Regions from separate parts of the Desulfoluna sp. CLI2B genome, predicted to be linked through region 2. Evidence: riboswitches for the same ligand, from Rfam matches in the RefSeq annotation. Region 2 holds a riboswitch; the other holds the start of a gene.
The links. Region 2 has a riboswitch for cobalamin ahead of ACOYW2_RS10550 (TonB-dependent receptor plug domain-containing protein). Riboswitches for the same ligand answer to the same signal wherever they lie in the genome.
Positions count from the first base shown of each region.

Region 1 (4,574 bases), 1.5 Mb from region 2:
CGGGGTGCGGAACACCATCCACAGGCTCCGGCGGATCTACGGCCCCTCCTGCCGCATGGTCATCGAGAGCACCCAGGGCCAGGGCACGGAGGTCTCCTTTTCCATCCCCCGGAACCACCCTCCAGCCCGTCCCTGACCTCCCTTTTTGAAAGCTCTCTGGCCGCCCCTTTGGGCGGCCATGTTGTTTCGGCACCCTCCTGATGCATTCCATCCCCGAAAAACGACATGGGCCGTTTCGAGCGTGGCGTATCCCCTTTTTATTCCGCTACAACAGCAGGTGTGAAAGAGGAACCGCCCCACGGGCGATCAATGCGTTTTGTCATGGAGGTCATTTAGATTATGCTTACTTTTTTTGCGTGCGTCGCTGCACTGATTCTCGGGTACTTTACCTACGGTACCTTTGTTGAAAAAACCTTCGGGCCGGACAGCTCCCGAAGGACCCCTGCCTACGAGCTTGAGGACGGGGTGGATTACATGCCCCTTCCCAAGTGGAAGGTGTTGTTTATTCAGGTCCTGGACATTGCCGGGATCGGCCCCATTTTCGGACCTATTCTGGGGGCCCTCTACGGTCCGGTGGCCCTGGTCTGGATTGTCATCGGCTCTGTTTTTACGGGGCAGTCCAGCTTTCCGGCATGCTCTCCATGCGGAACCGTGGGGGCAGCATCCCCGAGGTGGTGGGCGACTTCCTCGGCATGCCCGCACGACAGGCCATGCGGGTCTTCTCCGTCGTGCTCCTCATGCTGGTGGGCGTTATTTTTGTTCTGGCCCCGGCAAAGCTCCTCACCGGGCTCACCGGCGTGAATACCCAGATTTTTATCTTTGCCATCTTCGGCTACTATTTCCTCGCCACCATCCTTCCCATCGACAAAGTCATCGGAAAGATCTATCCCCTGCTGGGAGCTCTGCTGCTCATCACCACTGTCGCCACCGTGGTGGCCCTGATGTTCGGTGGCTATGAGATTCTGCCCAACCTGGATGACCACCAGCGCCCATCCTGCGAACAAGCCCATCTGGCCCCTGCTGTTCTCTCATTCCCTTCCTGCGGTGCCATCAGCGGCTTCCACTCCACCCAGTCTCCCTTGATGGCCCGCTGCGTCAAAAACGAAAAGGACGGCCGCGCTGTTTTTTACGGCGCCATGATCCTGGAAGGGATCATCGCCCTGATCTGGGCCACCGTGGGACTCTCTTTCTACAAGTCTCCGGAAGCCCTGAACGCCGTAATTGCTGCTGGAACTCCTTCAGCTGTTGTCTCTGAAGTCTCCAACGTTCTTCTGGGGCCCGTGGGCGGCTTCCTGGCGGTTATCGGGGTTATCGTTCTGCCCATCACCAGCGGGGACACCGCTTTCCGAAGCACCCGCCTGATCCTGGCCGAGTCCTTTAAGGTGAGCCAGTCCCAGACCGCCAAGCGGCTCATGATCGCCGTGCCCCTGTTTGCTCTGGGCTTTGTCATCTCCACCCAGAACTTCGGGATCATCTGGCGCTACTTCGGGTTCTCCAACCAGGCCCTGGCCACTCTGGTTCTCTGGTCCGCCGCTGTCTTCCTTGCCAAGGAGATGAAGAACTACTGGATCGCCTGCCTGCCGGCGACCTTTATGACCTCTGTGGTGGTCACCTTTATCCTTCAGGCCAAGATCGGCTTCGGGCTTTCCATCGGAACCTCCACCGTCATCGGCGTGGGTACCGCCGTGGTACTGCTCTGCCTCTTCCTCTTCAAGTTCTCCGGCGTACGGGCAGCGAAACGTGCCGACGGACTTGCTGAATAAGCACTGCCCGTGAAGGAATTTCCCATCATGTTCCCTGTCCGGTGCCATTGTTCGGAATTTTAACGGGATGGCCGTCGGGCAGGGAATGGGGCGTGGGCCTTAGATTGGCTTGACAACCGGAAAAGTGTGGCTTAGGATCACATCCTATGCTTGGTGCAGCTAATGCTTAATAGGGAACTCCGTGAGAATCGGAGACGGGCCCGCCGCTGTAACCGGGGACGTCCTTTGCAACAACGCCACTTTCTTGATGCGTCCGAAGTAATCGGGTCGAACAATGAGGGGAAGGCGCGAAGGTACGGATGATCCGGAAGTCAGAAGACCTGCCATGCGCTATATGATGTCCCGTTGTCTGATGTTATCGTCATATCTTCACCGTGGTGAAAGGGGCGGCCTGAAACAGGAAAAGCCGCCGGAACACGGGGATTGAATCATATAGAAGTGGCGCACTGCCGTGGTAAAGGGTGCGCCCGACTTTGAGGATTGAATACGGAATCCCCATGCTTGCATACGATTGCAGGCATGGGGATTTTTTTGTTTGGAAGACCCGAAAATCTGTCCCCGTCACGGCGGCCGATTTTCGGGTGAGTACGTGACCGGGTCCCCGCAAGGGGTCTTGCATACACGCAGGAAGGGAATCCCGTGAAAATCGGGAACGGTCCCGCCGCTGTAACCGGGAACCGTACGGCACGGATAAGGGGTATATGCCTCTCATCCATAAGCCACTGCCCGCTGCTGGCTCTCCTTTTCAGGCCGGCGGCAACCAGGGCGGGAAGGTGCGCCGTTCGGAACGCCCGGGAGTCAGAAGACCTGCCCGGCATAAGACGTGATGTTTTGGGTGCGGCATGCCGCATCACAAGACCCCTGCGGAGAACAGGGGAACCGCGTGATGAAAAGGGCGAAGCAAACAGGGAACAGCCCTTTTTCGGAGATGGTCGGACCGGAGGGGCTGTGCAAGGAGTCAGCCGGGCTCCGGTCCTTTGTAAATGATCAGTTTATAAAGGAGCCGATGATGAAAAAAGGCATGATTCTTTGTGTGCAGGGGCAGCTACCCGAAGGCGTTGCCCCGGATGACCTGCTTAAGGGCGGCCATCTGTCCTTTGACGTGGACAAGGTGGCCGTGGTCTCTCCCCTGGACGGAGAAGGAGACATCCATTGGGCATGGTGGCGCATGATATCCAAGGGGTTTACCTCGATTCAGTGCCGTATGGCCGGGTATGAAAAGGGGCGTATTGCTTTAAAGGGAGGCAGCGTTCCCATCTGGTCCATCGGTTGAATGCCTGGGTATCATATTTAATAAATACACCTGTTACGTACGGAGATTTAAAAACGATGAAAAAGACGACCCTTCTGCTTTTGATTGTATCACTGCTGTCCTTTCTGGGTGTAAATCCCGCCACGGCAGCCACCAAAAAAGAGGCGGTGGACGCCGTGGTTATTGCAAGCTTCGGCACCAGCTACCCCGAAGCCCTTCAGGCCATCCTCACCATCGACAAAGAGATGAGAAAAGAGTTCCCCAAGGCAGAGATCAAGCACGCCTTTACCTCCAACATCATCCGGGGCATCTGGCACGACCGCGCCGATGACGCCGCCTGGAAAAAAGCCAACCCCAACGTTCCCGAGTGGCTGTATGACGTCAAAGGCCCCCTGGCCACCTTCGGTGCCCTTCAGGAAGAGGGCAAAAAGCGCGTGGTGGTACAGACCACCCACGTCTACGCCGGGGAAGAGTACCTTGATCTCAAGGCCTATGTGGACGCCATTGCAGGCATCGATACCCTTCGCGCCAAGTGGAAGCCCTTCTCCTACATGACCATCGACCGATCCGCCTCGGCAAAGCCGGGTTGCACCCCGAGTACCGCAATGACATTGAAGCCGCCGCCAAGACCATGGCCGCGGATGTGCAAAAGGCCAAAAAGATGGGCGCTGTGCTGGTCTACATGGGCCACGGCAACGAGGTGTTTCCCACCAGCGCGTACATTGAATTCCAGAAGACCATGAATGCCATGTACCCTGAGGTCACCACCCTGGTGGGGACCGTGGAGGGCTACCCCGGCCTCGATGACGTCACCACCGCCCTGAAGCACATCAAGGCCAAGAAGGTCTTCATGAAGCCCTTTATGGTGGTTGCCGGTGACCATGCCAGAAACGACATGGCCGGCGACGAAGACGACGCATGGAAGACCGTTATGGAGAAGATGCGTATCAAGGTGACCTGCGAACTCAAAGGCCTGGGCGAGAACCCCGAGTGGGCCAAGCTCTACGCAAAGCATGCCGTGGACGCGGTAACGGTTCACACCGGCAAGTAGTTTTCTATGGTTTGGTGGCCTCCGGCGGCCCTGCCGGGGGCTAAACTTTTAATCCGCCTTCGCCCAAGGGCTACGGCGCGACATGAAAGTTTAACAAACAGGTTTCAAAAACCCTTTTTGGGTGAGTTTTGCTTTAAAGGCGGATGTGATTTGACCCGAGGAACGAGGGGCAAAACGCATCCGCAACCTGCTTTCAAGGTGGCACACCTTGCCGCCGGAGGTTTTCGCTGAACCCAAACGTCATTCGAAAGCCCCCCCATGACCATCGCCACGGAGTCCATGAGGAAAACAAAACCCTCCCTTGCCCTGATGAAAGGCTCGGCAGGGCTGGTGTGCCTGTGCGCGCTCCTTTTCTGCGCGGTGCTGCTTTCGGCCCGCATGGGGTTTGTGGCGTTTTCTTTTAAGGACGTCCTTGGGGCCCTCTGGAACGGGATCACCGGCACGGACGGGGCCACGGCAGCGGCTGAAACAGCCCGGGTCATGGTCTGGGAGGTAAGGCTCCCCCGCA
Region 1 covers NZ_CP186557.1:690,262-694,835, forward strand. The annotation lists gene ACOYW2_RS03355 (sensor histidine kinase) at 1-136, shown strand, start outside; gene ACOYW2_RS03360 (carbon starvation CstA family protein) at 340-801, shown strand; gene ACOYW2_RS03365 (carbon starvation CstA family protein) at 693-1,763, shown strand; cobalamin riboswitch at 1,898-2,105, shown strand; cobalamin riboswitch at 2,342-2,592, shown strand; gene ACOYW2_RS03370 (hypothetical protein) at 2,770-3,036, shown strand; partial or broken gene ACOYW2_RS03375 (sirohydrochlorin cobaltochelatase) at 3,093-3,461, shown strand; gene ACOYW2_RS03380 (sirohydrochlorin cobaltochelatase) at 3,548-4,066, shown strand; gene ACOYW2_RS03385 (FecCD family ABC transporter permease) at 4,325-4,574, shown strand, end outside.
Region 1: it holds a riboswitch for cobalamin, as region 2 does, so the genes downstream of both, ACOYW2_RS03370 (hypothetical protein) here and ACOYW2_RS10550 (TonB-dependent receptor plug domain-containing protein) in region 2, are expected to answer to the same signal.

Region 2 (4,574 bases):
TCCAACACGAAGCCACCCTGTTTATAGGCCACGGCACCGATCACCCGGCCTGGACGCGATGCTGAAAAGCACCTACGGCCCCAGTGCCTTTACTGGGGTGGTGGAGGGCTTTCCCGAGGCTGAGGATATCGTAAGTACGGTTAAAGCAGCCGGTTTTACACGGGTGAAGATCGTTCCGCTGATGCTGGTGGCCGGGGTGCATTACCTGGAAGACCTGGCTGGCGACGATGAAGACTCCTGGAAAAACCTCTTTGCAACAGAAGGCATTGAAACCACCTTCATTGATCGGGGTATCGGGTACATGCCGGAGATTGTGCGGCTCTTTGTCCGGCACCTGGAAGAGGCTATGGACATGGTCCTTGAAGCGGAAACGGTGTGAGGCCTTTCTATTGACGTGGTGAGTCAAGCCGCAGGATCTGTTTTTTTATTGTTATGCATTTTTATTTTTACTGTAACATAAAACCGTTACACTCTTAACTGCAGGCATGAGCAAAAGGAAAAAACGGCGCCCCTTGTTCACGCACAGAGGGGGTGACAAAAAAGATAAGAAAGTGTTTGACACACGTCGAATATCTTGTGTAGATAAACATACAAATTGATCTCTGGTGCACGCTTCTTTTTTAACAAAAGAGATGCTGCTTAAAAGGGAACCCCGTGAGAATCGGGGACGGGCCCGCCGCTGTAACCGGGGACGAACTTCGTATATACGCCACTGCTCATGATCTGAGCGGGAAGGCGCGAGGGTTCGGACGATCCGGAAGTCAGAAGACCTGCCAGGGTGAATTCACCTGCTTATGCTTTTTGTAAAGTACAATCAGGTGAGGGGTTTCGTTCTCGCGGTAGGAACTGGAGACCTGATCAGACGACATGGGAAAAACGGCCCCATGCCCCCTTTTTATTGTAGGCTTCATGGGGCTTTTTTTGTTTGGGCGAAACGCCCGAGGTGTCTCTCTTCTCTCCTTATACCCAGCCCCCTTGAATGGAAGCCCCCCGCAACTCGAAACAGCAGTGGTTCAGGTGGTCGTTCTGCATGGAGGATCGCCGCCTCCGGTGCAAAAGAAGTCTGATGCTTGTGGAAGGAAAAGTAATGAGAAAAAGTCTGATGATCGGTGCTGTCGCCGCCTGGGTGGCGGCCAGCTCCCCGGCCTGGGCAACCGACGCTGCCCTGGATGAATATGTGGTGACCGCGTCGCGAGCCAAAGAGAGCATTACGGAAGTGGCGGCGGCTGTGACGGTGATTGACTCGGAAACAATCGAGAACTCCTCGGCAAGAAACTTGGGAGAGCTGCTTGTGGAAAAGGGCGGCGTTCAAATACGCGAGTATCCCGGAGCTCTGACGACTGTGAAGATCCGTGGGTTCAGCACAGACACCCATGGAAACGACCTGATGGGTAATGTGCTTATCCTCATTGATGGTCGCCGTGCAGGGACCGGCAACGCAGCCAAACTGATCACAAAAAATGTTGAACGAGTGGAAATTATCAAGGGGCCTGCAGCCGTTCAGTACGGTTCGGCGGCCATGGGTGGCGTTGTAAACGTTATTACCAAAAAAGGGACCGGGAAGCCCACCGTTTCAGCTTACGCAAAGACCGGATCTTATGACTACAACGAATTTGGAACTGACGTGTCGGGAACCGCTGGCAAAATCGATTTCTCTGCGTCTGTATCCCATTCCGAAGAAGGCGATTACGAAACAGGCAGCGGCAAGGAATACTTGAACACGGGTAATGATGGAATCCTTCGTGCCAGCCTGAACACAGGGTATGAGTTTTCTCCCGGACACCGCATCGGATTGACGTATACGCTCTTTGATGGCGACGACATCGGCAACCCCGGCAGTATCGACGCCAACGACCTGGACAACACAAAAGATTCGGAAAACAGCTCCTACGACGTTACTTATGACGGGAAAAACAGCACATCGTCACTGGCATGGATGCTTCGATACTTCGGCGGAACGGACAAAGACACGTGGAATGACCCTTCAGATAGCAATGCCTCGGGGTGGGATGACGGCATTCCCAGTGTGCATGAAACAGACAGCAAGGGCGCTCAGGCCCAAGTTTCATACGATGGTCAGCGATTCGGGCTTACCACCGGCGTGGATTGGGTGGATTATGATGTGACCAACGAGCCCAGTGCACCGAATAACACAGCATTTGACAACACAGCCGGATTTGCCCTGGGAAAGGTTAAACTTCTTGACCAGAAATTAATTCTCATCGGTGGGGCTCGGTATGATCACTACTCCGTAGATATTTCCGGAGATCAAGGCAGCGATAAATCCGATGATGACCTGAACCCAAGCCTGGGCGTTGTCTACAACCTCTCCAAGCAGGTCAAGCTCAGGGCATCCGTTGCCGACGCCTTTCGCATGCCCTCTGCAGAACAGCTGGCCGCTGATTTTACGTCTTACGGGACTCATTATGTCGGCAACCCGGATTTGAACCCGGAGAAAAGCCGAACCTATGAAGCGGGAGTGGATATTACCCGTGGTAGCTTAAAAACAGGCCTCACCGTTTTTACCACCGAATATGATGATAAAATCGTGACTGACAAGCAGCATGGATTTACTACCTACAAAAACCTGGATGAAGCAACCATCAGTGGCGTTGAAGGCGAATTTTCCTACACATTCTCCGACATCTTCGGGGGCTGGGAACTCAGGCCCTACGCCACGCTGACACATCTTTTCAAATACGAGGATGCAGAGACCGACAAAGACCTCAAGTATACATCGGATCTCGATATTTCAGCAGGCATCGCTCTGACCGATCTGGATGGGTTCTCTTCGGATCTCAGCGTCTCATACCTGAGCAGCCAGGATGTGGTTAAATACAACCCAGACTGGTCAACATCCGATGTGACGCTTCCTTCGGTCACCGTGACCAATTTCACCATCACCAAACGCGTGCTGACCACGGACAAACTAGGGAGCCTGTCCCTCCGCGGTGAAGTGAAAAACCTGTTTGATGAAGATGCGGCCTATGTTCTGGGATACCCCATCCCGGGCCGCCGATTTTTTGCCGGGGTAACCTGGTCCTACTAATCCGGGTTGTCCCCACGACCCGGGCTGGGACCGGTTTCCCCGCTCACCAATTTTCGCCGGACCTGTGACACCGGCGGAAAATCAGGGGGGCATCGTCGCCCCCTTGAAAACCCCTTGAAGGCCGTGCCCGGCGCATCAGGGCAGGCCGCCCCCGTTTTTCCCGTCTTTGGCTGTATGATTGGGCAGCTGCTAAGAGGGCGGGAGATCCTCCTTGCGGAGGGCGGTTCGGTTCTTTTTGAACCGAATGCAAAGGAAAGGGCCGGAAAAGGGGTGTTGCTCCGCCCGTTGACTCGGAGCATCATGTATCTCCTGATCTGTGGTTGGAATCAGGGGCAGGGGAGGGACAACGGCGTCCCTCCCCCCTCCCATGATATCCGGCTGGATTCGGAGATTTTTTGTTGACGGGATCATCTCGCATTGCCGGATGATCTGTGCTATATATCGCAGCGATCATGGCAATTGATCCCTTGTTATCACAGCGCCTTGCTGAAATGATTTTGTTTCTGCGAGGCTTTGGTGTTTTCATTCCGAGACAGGTACAGGCAACATGATTCACTTATTGAAAAGCGGCGGCCTGCTGATGCTTCCGCTGGTTTTATGTTCTTTTGTGTCACTGACCCTTATCATTGAGCGATCCATCTTCTGGCTCCGCATCAGGCGGGATAAGGACCGAGAGCTGGTCTATCGGGTCCTGGACCTTGCCGAGCAGGGGCTCTGGGACGAGATCCGCCTGGCTGCACGGGGCTCCCGCAACTTCATTATCCGTATCCTGATCAACGGCATCCTGCATCGCGATTACTCCATGGCCATGGCCATGGAATCCGCGGCATCTGATGAGCTGCGCAAGATGAGGCGTTTCATGGGCGTGCTGGAAACCATCATCACTGTGGCTCCCCTGCTGGGGATCCTGGGAACCGTGGTGGGCATCATCCATTCTTTCGATATGCTCGGGGCCAAGGGTATCGGCGATCCCCAGGCCGTGACAGGGGGGATTGCCCAGGCTCTCATTACGACGGCTGCGGGCCTTTCCATCAGTATTCTGACCCTGCTTCCCTGCAACTACTTCAACGCCTGTGCCGAAGCTTCGGCCCTTGCCATCGAAAAATATGCCACCTCCCTTGAGATTACCTATGAAAAAAGAGCCAACGGCAACAACGATGTGCAACGTCCGGAAGAGGGAAAGCTCGCAGCCGGGGGCAGGGGATAAGCATGCGCGAACAAATCATCTAAATAGCCCGGTACCGGGTACATGCAATGTATGAGCATACCCTTGTGTGATGAATCCCGGGGCATGTTACGTAGTATACGGAAAGGCACCATCGCCTCCATGTAAGGGGGGATCCCTTTCAGGCGGTGTTTTTTAAGAAAAAGGTTTTCCAGATGAAAGTCAAACGAGATTTCAGCATCAAGAACAAGCCGGACATGTTGCCGCTCATCGACGTGGTGTTCCTCCTGCTCGTTTTTTTTATCTACGCAATGCTTTCCATGAGTTACCACAACGGCATCCGCCTTGAGCTCCCGGAGT
Region 2 covers NZ_CP186557.1:2,199,493-2,204,066, forward strand. The annotation lists gene ACOYW2_RS10545 (sirohydrochlorin cobaltochelatase) at 59-379, shown strand; cobalamin riboswitch at 587-792, shown strand; gene ACOYW2_RS10550 (TonB-dependent receptor plug domain-containing protein) at 1,088-3,049, shown strand; gene ACOYW2_RS10555 (MotA/TolQ/ExbB proton channel family protein) at 3,597-4,256, shown strand; gene ACOYW2_RS10560 (ExbD/TolR family protein) at 4,430-4,574, shown strand, end outside.